3 regions of the Pseudomonas sp. MF06569 genome follow, and region 3 is predicted to be linked to each of the others. Evidence: predicted binding sites of a transcription regulator. Region 3 holds the regulator's gene; each other region holds the start of a gene.

Region 1 (3,277 bases), on a different contig from region 3:
CAAGTTGGGCAGCGTCTGGCTCGACACCTGGGAAATCGCTTCACCCGTCACCAGCACTTCAATTTCGAGACGTTCGGCAATACGCGTCGCAGCGCGCAACATCATACGCTTCAAAATGACGCCCATATGACTGTTATCGACTTTGCCGAGAATTTCGCCCAAAACTTCTTCGAACGGAACGCTGACAAACAGCACACGCTGGGAGCTGCCGTACTTCTTCCATATAAAGTGCGCGACTTCCATCACGCCCAGTTCATGGGCACGTCCGCCCAGATTGAAGAAGCAGAAGTGGCTCATCAGGCCGCGACGCATGATCTGGTAGGCCGCGACGGTGGAATCGAAACCGCCGGACATCAACACCAGGGTCTGTTCCAGAGAGCCCAGCGGGAAGCCGCCTATGCTGTCGTGCTGGCTGTGAATCACAAACAACCGTTGGTCGCGAATTTCGAAGCGCACTTCAATTTCCGGCTTTTTCAGATCAATTCCGGCCGCCCCGCACTCACGACGCAGCTTGCTGCCGACGTATTTCTCGATTTCCATCGAGGTAAATGGGTGCTTGCCACCGCGTTTGCAACGCACGGAAAAGATCTTGCCGGCCAGCGCATCGCCAAAGTGCAATTTGCACTTCTCAACGACGTCGTCGAAGTCGCCCAGCGGGTACTCGTCAACTTGCAGGAAATGCGCGATGCCCGGCATGCAGCTCAGGCGTTCGGTCATTTCTTTCAAGGCTTTAGGATCACTGACGCGCGTTTGCAGTTCGATGTTGTCCCACACGCCCGTCACCACCACAGCCGGGTCCAGATCGCGGAGCACAGCACGGATGTTTTTAGCCAATTGACGGACGAAACGCATCCGAACCGGACGGCTCTTGATAGTGATTTCGGGGAAGACTTTAACGATTAGTTTCATGAAAACAGCGCGCGAGCAGCCTGCCAAAAAAGGGGGGCGCGGATTATAGCGGAAATTGTTCAAGGTTTAACCAGTTATCGTACAAACGGTTTTCGACGCACCAAAATGGGACATAAATGCCTTTAATCGCTTCATTTGAGTGCGATAAGTGCGCCTAATCGGTAGTCTTCGTCTCTAACCTGCTTGAGATTGGGGCATTAAACCCAAGTCGGGGCACTGGCATGCAATTTGCTCCCTTGTGAGGCAGGTTGCCTTGGCAGAGTATTCGCGCCGGCATCAACCACTTATTAAGGGCATTCCACTACCCGCCCTAAGCCACCCCGGAGGACACTATGTCGAAGTCGGTTCAACTCATCAAAGATCATGACGTCAAGTGGATTGATCTGCGCTTCACTGATACCAAAGGCACTCAGCACCACGTGACCATGCCGGCTCGTGATGCGCTGGATGAAAACTTCTTCACCGACGGCAAAATGTTCGACGGCTCCTCCATTGCTGGCTGGAAAGGCATCGAAGCGTCCGACATGATCCTGCTGCCAGACGACAGCACTGCCGTTCTGGACCCGTTCACCGAACAGCCTACGCTGATCCTGGTGTGCGACATCATCGAACCTTCGACCATGCAAGGCTATGACCGCGACCCACGCGCCATCGCTACCCGTGCCGAGGAATACCTGAAGTCCACCGGTATCGGCGACACCGTTTTCGTCGGCCCGGAGCCAGAGTTCTTCATTTTCGACCAAGTGAAGTTCAAGTCCGATATCTCCGGCTCCATGTTCAAGATCTACTCCGAACAAGGTTCGTGGATGTCCGACCAGGACGTGGAAGGCGGCAACAAAGGCCACCGTCCAGGCGTCAAAGGTGGCTACTTCCCAGTTCCGCCGTTCGACCATGACCACGAAATCCGTACCTCCATGTGCAACGCCATGGAAGAAATGGGCCTGGTTATCGAAGTACACCACCACGAAGTGGCAACTGCCGGCCAGAACGAAATCGGCGTGCAGTTCAACACCCTGGTGAAAAAGGCTGACGAAGTTCAGACCCTGAAATACTGCGTACACAACGTGGCAGACGCCTACGGCCGTACCGCTACTTTCATGCCTAAGCCTCTGTACGGCGACAATGGCTCGGGTATGCACGTTCACATGTCCATCTCCAAAGATGGCAAGAACACCTTCGCAGGCGAAGGCTATGCCGGCCTGTCCGACACCGCTCTGTACTTCATCGGCGGCATCATCAAGCACGGTAAGGCACTGAACGGCTTCACCAACCCGGCTACCAACTCCTACAAGCGTCTGGTACCAGGTTTCGAAGCTCCGGTAATGCTGGCCTACTCGGCTCGCAACCGTTCCGCCTCGATCCGTATTCCTTACGTGTCCAGCCCTAAAGCTCGCCGTATCGAAGCACGTTTCCCGGATCCAGCGGCCAACCCGTACCTGTGCTTCGCTGCACTGATGATGGCTGGCCTGGACGGTATCCAGAACAAGACTCACCCTGGCGACGCAGCTGACAAAAACCTGTATGACCTGCCGCCTGAAGAGGCCAAAGAGATCCCACAAGTTTGCGGCAGCCTGAAAGAAGCCCTGGAAGAGCTGGACAAAGGTCGTGCGTTCCTGACCAAAGGCGGCGTTTTCAGCGACGACTTCATCGACGCTTACATCGCACTGAAAAGCGAAGAAGAAATCCAGGTTCGTACCTTCGTACACCCACTGGAATACGAGCTGTACTACAGCTGCTAATCCCGTGACGCCCGCGCAAGCGGCGTGATTCGAAAAAGCCTCCTACGGGAGGCTTTTTTGTGGGCGACGTCTTACGCAAGCACAAGATCAGGGCCTCTGGATTCATGCCAGCACCTGACAGCCACCTTGATGAGTGATCGGTAGCTTTAGGCCACTCAAACCAACGGAGACTGACATGCACCCTTTCATGGCCCTCAAACCCCTGTTCCTGACTTGCGCCTGCCTGATACTGCTGGGCTGTAAAAACACCCCCACCGAGGTCAAGGTCGAGCAGTTGCTCAAGGCTGACAAGTCCTGGGATGGGGCGGCTTATCGCTATCCGGACGCCAAGCCGGAATTCACCGTGGTCAAGATCACGCTCCCGGCCAACACCACGCTGAAATGGCACAGCCACCCCATGCCCAACCTCGCCTACCTGGTGTCCGGCGAACTGATGGTCGAAACCGAAGACGGCATCCACAAAACCACGCTCAAGCCTGGCCAGGTTTTGCCCGAGGTGGTCAACACCTCCCATCGAGGTATCAGCGGCAAGGCCCCCGTTGAACTGATCGTGTTCTATGCCGGCGCGCCTGGCATGGCACTGTCTCACTGACAACACCAAACCTGTAGCCGCTGGCCGCAGGCTGCGA
Region 2 (3,277 bases), on a different contig from region 3:
CACCGACGGTGAACGATATCGTGCTGCAGCGCCGTGGTGTCAGTGCCGATATGGCCTTGCGGCTGGCGATTTGCCTTGAGACGACGCCTGAGTTCTGGCTAAACCTGCAAACCACTTACGATCTGCGCAAAGCACAAATCGAACGGGGTGCAGCGATTCGCGAGCAGGTTGAACCCATTCATCACTGCGCCTGATTCACGCCCCCAGCGCCTTGGTGCCCAGATCTTCAGCAAAGCGCAACAGGTAGCCATCGGGGTCGAGCACCAAAAAATTGTGCTCGCCGAACAACACGTCGTTACTGCGGTACCAGCGTTCTTCCAGGGGTTTTCGCAAGCTGTGACCTGCAGCTTCAAGGCGCTGGATCAGCCCCTGGGCATCCGGGCATTTGATCGACAGGTTCATGCCGCGACCAAACGGCGGCTCCAGCGGCCCGACACGCCAGGAAGACTCTTCAAGGTCATCCTGTTCCAGCATCAACTGGCTGCCATGAAACGACAAAAACGCAAAAAGATGCTCGGGGCGCTGGTACTCGATCTTGAATCCGAGCACTTCACAGTAAAAGCCCAGGCTGCGCGAGAGGTCCGAGACGATCATCTCGGGTACCAGCGGGTTCATCACCAACATACTAAAACATCCTTGTTTCAATGATCGACGCACCGCCTTCGAGCGTTATTGCGTCGGCGGCAACAGCCTGGCTTCCAGTTCGGCCACTTTGGCCTCCAGGCTCTCAAGACGAGCACGGGTACGGGCCAGAACCACCATTTGGCTGTCGAACTCTTCGCGGCTCACCAGATCCAGCTTGCTGAAACCACTTTGCAGCAAGGCTTTGAACTGGCTTTCGATTTCGTTGCGCGGCAGCGCGGTTTCGCCACTGAACAAACGGGAGGCGTGGCCACCAAGGGCGTCGAGAAAATCTTTGGGCGCGAGCATGGATAAAGTCCTTAAAACTGATGGCGGCGAGTGTATCACGGGGGGTTGGCGCTCACTGCCGACGGCTTTCTGCACGTTTTTCGCGCACCTTCCCTGCAGGCTGCGCACCATCATCGAGCACAAACATCCCGACAAATCAGGCCAAAAGCCATCAACTTCTTCTAAACCGCTGTAATTGTTGATTTTTCCAGACATGGCAAGGTTTCTGCTTAGGCGTATATGACTCATGCACTGATGCAGTAGCTGTGACGAAGGCAGTGCGGCAGGTGGTTCAGGGAGTGTTTTCGTCACCAGCGATTTACACACGTTGTACAGCCTGAAGAAGGCTGACGATGCGTTACAAAGCCAGACACTGCGCTTAGACTTGAGCCGGGTTTGTTTTCCTGGGGCAAGTCCACCAATTCGGGAGAAGTTTCATGAAGCTAGTCACCGCCATTATCAAGCCGTTCAAGTTGGATGACGTGCGCGAATCGCTGTCTGAGATCGGCGTACAAGGCATTACTGTTACTGAGGTCAAAGGCTTCGGCCGGCAGAAGGGTCACACCGAGCTGTATCGCGGCGCGGAATACGTGGTCGATTTTCTGCCAAAAGTGAAGATTGATGTCGCCATTGACGACAAGGATCTTGATCGGGTTATCGAGGCGATAACCAAGGCTGCCAACACCGGCAAGATTGGTGACGGCAAGATTTTCGTGGTCAATCTGGAACAGGCTATTCGCATCCGTACCGGCGAAACCGATACCGACGCTATCTAAGCCGCCAAACCCCAACGCCCCAGGAGAAAACACTATGACTCTGCGTAAAATCGCAGGGCTCGGAGCCCTGCTGTCTGTCGTAATGCCTGGCCTGGCCATGGCGGCAGACGAAGTGGCTGCTCCAGTCCTCAACTCGGGCGATACCGCCTGGATGCTGACTGCTACCGCTTTGGTGCTGTTCATGACCATTCCCGGCCTGGCGCTGTTCTACGGCGGCATGGTGCGCTCCAAAAACATTCTTTCCGTGATGATGCAATGCTTCGCCATTACCGGTCTGATCAGCATTCTGTGGGTCATTTATGGCTACAGCATCACGTTCGACACCACGGGCATGGAGCAGGGCGTCACCAATTTCAATTCGTTCATCGGCGGGTTCGGCAAAGCCTTCCTGGCGGGTGTAACGCCTGAAAGCCTGACCTCACCTACCGCGCTGTTCCCGGAAGCCGTGTTCATTACCTTCCAGATGACCTTCGCCATCATCACCCCGGCGCTGATCGTCGGTGCCTTTGCCGAGCGCATGAAGTTCTCGGCCATGCTGATTTTCATGGGCGTGTGGTTCACCCTGGTCTATGCGCCGATCGCGCACATGGTATGGAGCGGCAACGGCGGCCTGATGTGGGACTGGGGCGTCCTCGATTTCGCAGGCGGCACAGTGGTGCATATCAACGCCGGTATCGCAGGTCTTGTCGCGTGCATCGTGCTTGGCAAGCGTAAAGGCTACCCGTCCACCCCAATGGCTCCGCACAACCTGGGTTACACCCTGATGGGCGCTGCCATGCTGTGGATCGGCTGGTTCGGCTTTAACGCCGGCTCCGCAGCGGCCGCCAACGGCACTGCCGGCATGGCGATGCTGGTCACTCAGATCGCAACCGCTGCCGCGGCACTGGGCTGGATGTTTGCCGAGTGGATTACCCACGGCAAGCCAAGCGCACTGGGTATTGCTTCGGGCGTAGTCGCAGGCCTGGTGGCAATCACCCCGGCCGCTGGCACCGTAGGCCCAATGGGCTCGGTCGTGATCGGTCTGGCATCTGGCGTGATCTGCTTCTTCTGCGCCACCAGCCTCAAGCGCAAACTGGGCTACGACGACTCACTGGATGCGTTCGGCGTACACGGCATCGGCGGCATCGTCGGCGCCATCCTGACTGGCGTGTTTGCCGCCCCTGTACTGGGTGGCTTCGGCACCGTGACCGACATCCCGGCCCAAGTCTGGATCCAGTTCAAGGGCGTCGCCTTCACCGTGGTCTACACCGCGATTGTGACGTTCATCATTCTCAAAGTGCTGGATGCCGTGATGGGTCTGCGAGTGACTGAAGAGGAAGAGGCTGTGGGCCTCGATCTGGCTCAGCACAACGAGCGTGGCTACAACCTGTAAATATCCCTATAAAAAACCCGGCGTGCCGGGTTTTTTTTTGCTCATAAAAAGACGATATTCTCGGCAATGGAATGATTTGCCCTACAGGTTAAAGGGTTCACCAAGTTCTACGCTTGTGAATGCCACCCGTACTTGCGACACAACTCGACTATTAGCTGCTTTGCTTTTTTATTCAGCACGCTAGAATGCGCGCCCAAGGGCAGGAAACAATGCTCGAGTA
Region 3 (3,277 bases):
AAAACGAAAAGCAGGTCGACCGGCGCGCCATCGATGGCGTCGAAATCTATAGGGGCGTCGAGGTGAAGCAAGGCGCTGACAGGCGACTCACAGCCCTTGAGGCGGCAATGGGGTATGGCGATGCCGTTACCAAAACCGGTGGAACCCAGTTTTTCACGGGCAATAAGGCTCTCAAAAACATCCTGCATTTCGAGACCAGGCACTTCGCGGCTGATCAGGTTGGCAATGTGTTCGAGTGCGCGCTTTTTGCTGCCGCCCGGCGCGTTCACCAAGGAACGGCCGGGGGTCAGGATACTTTCAAGTCGGATCATGGGTAGGGAGTATTAACGACCGGTCGCGCCCTGGAGCAGGCTTTGGGTCTTTTCCTTATGCTTTTTCAGTTGGCGATCAAGCTTGTCAGTGAGCAGATCAATGGCGGCATACATGTCGTCATGCTCGGCGTTGGCAACGACTTCTCCTCCATGGATGTGCAAGGTGGCTTCGATTTTCTGTTTCAGTTTTTCGACCGCCATCGTTACCTGTACGTTGGTAATCTTGTCGAAATGACGCTCAAGCCGGTCGAGTTTTTCGCCGATGTAAGCGCGTAGCGGTTCGGTGACTTCCAGTTGGTGTCCACTGATGTTGACTTGCATACAGTTTCTCCTTTGATGCCATTGCATAAAGCGGCAGGCCGAGCAGCCTGCCACTGAAACGCCGGGGTCCGTGGCTTACATCAAACGCTTGCGTTCGCTCGAAGGCGCTATCCCGAGGGATTCGCGGTACTTGGCGACGGTGCGACGGGCTACCTGAATACCTTGTGCCTCCAGTAAACCAGCGATCTTGCTGTCACTCAACGGCTTTTTCTGATTTTCAGCTGCAACCAGTTTTTTGATGATGGCACGGATCGCAGTGGAGGAGCATTCGCCGCCTTCAGAGGTGCTGACGTGGCTGGAGAAAAAGTACTTCAGCTCATAGATACCGCGCGGGGTATGCATGAATTTCTGCGTGGTAACCCGCGAAATGGTTGACTCGTGCATGCCCACGGCTTCTGCGATGTCGTGCAGTACCAGTGGCTTCATGGCCTCGTCGCCATATTCCAGAAATCCGCGCTGATGCTCGACGATCTGGGTCGCCACTTTCATCAGGGTTTCGTTGCGGCTCTGCAGGCTTTTGATAAACCAGCGTGCTTCTTGCAGCTGGTTGCGCATAAAGGTGTTGTCGGCGCTGGTGTCGGCGCGACGCACGAAACCTGCGTATTGCGGGTTTACCCGCAGACGTGGCACGGACTCCTGGTTGAGCTCCACCAGCCAGCGTTCGTTGTCCTTGCGAACGATCACGTCAGGCACGACATATTCGGCTTCGCTGGACTCGATTTGCGAGCCCGGGCGCGGATTGAGGCTTTGCACCAGCTCGATGACCTGGCGCAGTTCGTCCTCTTTGAGCTTCATGCGGCGCATGAGCTGGCTGTAGTCGCGCGCGCCCAGCAGGTCGATGTAATCCGTGACCAGGCGTTTGGCTTCGTTCAGCCAAGGTGTCTTGGCCGGGAGCTGGCGCAATTGCAGGAGCAGGCACTCGCCCAGGTTGCGCGCACCAATGCCGGAAGGTTCGAATTGCTGGATGCGGTGCAGGACGGCTTCGATTTCATCGAGCTCGATATCCAGTTCCGGATCGAACGCTTCGAGAATTTCCTCGAGGGTTTCGTCCAGGTAGCCCTGGTTATTGATGCAGTCGATGAGGGTCACACCGATCAGTCGGTCGGTGTCGGACATCGGCGCAAGGTTCAACTGCCACAGCAGGTGGCTTTGCAGGCTCTCGCCGGCAGAGGTGCGGGTGGTGAAGTCCCACTCGTCATCATCGTTGCTTGGCAGGCTGCTGGCGCTGGTCTGGTAGACGTCTTCCCAGGCAGTGTCCACAGGCAGCTCATTGGGGATGCGGTCGCCCCAGTCGCCGTCTTCCAGGTTGTCTACCGTCTGAGCGGGCTCCTGGTAGGTGGGCTCCTGAACGTCGGAATTGGGTTTTTGCTCGATGTTGTCGGCCAAGGGGTCTGCATTGTCGAAGTCGTCGCCTTCTTCCTGGCGTTCGAGCATCGGATTGGACTCCAGGGCTTCCTGGATTTCCTGTTGCAGGTCGAGGGTCGACAATTGGAGCAGGCGGATGGCCTGTTGCAGCTGAGGTGTCATCGTCAGCTGCTGGCCCATTCTCAGGACTAGCGATGGTTTCATGGCAGGGGCTTAACACCTTATTCGCCGGCGCACATGGCGCCATCCACTACAGGGCGCGCGAGCGCCAAACTTAAGCAAATTATATGCCTGAAACCGGTGCGTTTGCCTAGGGGGCGTTCTCAATTAGTTTCCACGCAGGGGGAGTAAACCAATTGAGAGCGCCCGGGCAATAAAAATCATGGGGACTTTTTGCTGCCTCTGGTGCTCTGACAACACGCGACATGCCTGGATTTACAGGCGGAACTCATGGCCCAGGTAAACTTCTCTCACCAACTTGTTGGCCAGAATCGTTTCTGCATCACCTTCGGCGATCAGTTGGCCGTCGTTAACGATATAAGCGGTTTCGCAGATGTCGAGGGTTTCGCGAACGTTGTGATCGGTGATCAGCACGCCAATGCCTTTGGCCTTGAGGTGGTGAATGATTTGCTTGATGTCGCCCACCGAAATCGGGTCAACCCCGGCAAAAGGTTCGTCGAGCAGGATGAACTTTGGCGCAGTGGCCAGGGCGCGGGCAATTTCTACCCGGCGACGTTCACCACCCGACAGGCTCATGCCCAGGTTGTCGCGGATGTGGTTGATGTGGAACTCCTGCAGCAGGCTTTCCAGCTCTTTGCGCCGACTGGCCTTGTCGAGTTCCTTGCGTGTTTCGAGGATGGCCATGATGTTATCCGCGACAGACAGCTTGCGGAAAATCGAGGCTTCCTGCGGCAAGTAGCCAATACCGGCGCGTGCGCGGCCGTGCATGGGCTCATGGCTGACGTCCAGGTCGTCGATCAGGACGCGACCCTGGTCGGCATGCACCAGGCCGACAATCATGTAGAAGCACGTGGTCTTGCCCGCGCCGTTAGGGCCGAGCAAACCCACGATTTGCCCGCTGTCGATCGACAGGCTGACATCACGTACTACCTGACGGCCCTTGTAGCTTTTGGCCAGATGCTGGGCTTTCAGAGTTGCCATTACTGGGCCTTCTGCGGGTCGGTTTTCTTCTTGGGCTGGATCACCATGTCGATGCGTGGGCGAGGTGCTGTGACCTGGCTACCATTGGCGCGACCGGCGCTGGCGATTTGTTTCACCGT

What was found. The regulator sigma-54, encoded in region 3, starts transcription at its own class of promoters, with help from an activator protein. The targets are predictions, from matches to a motif close to ANTGGCATNNANNTTGCTNT.
Region 1: a site for sigma-54 is predicted at 1,125-1,144, ahead of glnA (glutamate--ammonia ligase). Genes of this name have one in related genera too.
Region 2: a site for sigma-54 is predicted at 1,123-1,142, ahead of glnK (P-II family nitrogen regulator). Genes of this name have one in related genera too.

The regions. Positions count from the first base shown of each region.
Region 1 is NZ_JCBCUZ010000006.1:167,164-170,440, reverse strand. It holds gene thiI (tRNA uracil 4-sulfurtransferase ThiI) at 1-909, opposite strand, end outside; gene glnA (glutamate--ammonia ligase) at 1,242-2,648, shown strand; gene AC19YQ_RS08885 (cupin domain-containing protein) at 2,824-3,240, shown strand.
Region 2 is NZ_JCBCUZ010000001.1:98,684-101,960, reverse strand. It holds gene AC19YQ_RS00535 (HigA family addiction module antitoxin) at 1-194, shown strand, start outside; gene AC19YQ_RS00530 (bleomycin resistance protein) at 196-624, opposite strand; gene AC19YQ_RS00525 (accessory factor UbiK family protein) at 670-930, opposite strand; gene glnK (P-II family nitrogen regulator) at 1,347-1,685, shown strand; gene AC19YQ_RS00515 (ammonium transporter) at 1,720-3,057, shown strand.
Region 3 is NZ_JCBCUZ010000010.1:9,443-12,719, forward strand. It holds gene ptsN (PTS IIA-like nitrogen regulatory protein PtsN) at 1-311, opposite strand, end outside; gene hpf (ribosome hibernation-promoting factor, HPF/YfiA family) at 324-632, opposite strand; gene AC19YQ_RS11840 (RNA polymerase factor sigma-54) at 708-2,201, opposite strand; gene lptB (LPS export ABC transporter ATP-binding protein) at 2,433-3,158, opposite strand; gene lptA (lipopolysaccharide transport periplasmic protein LptA) at 3,158-3,277, opposite strand, start outside.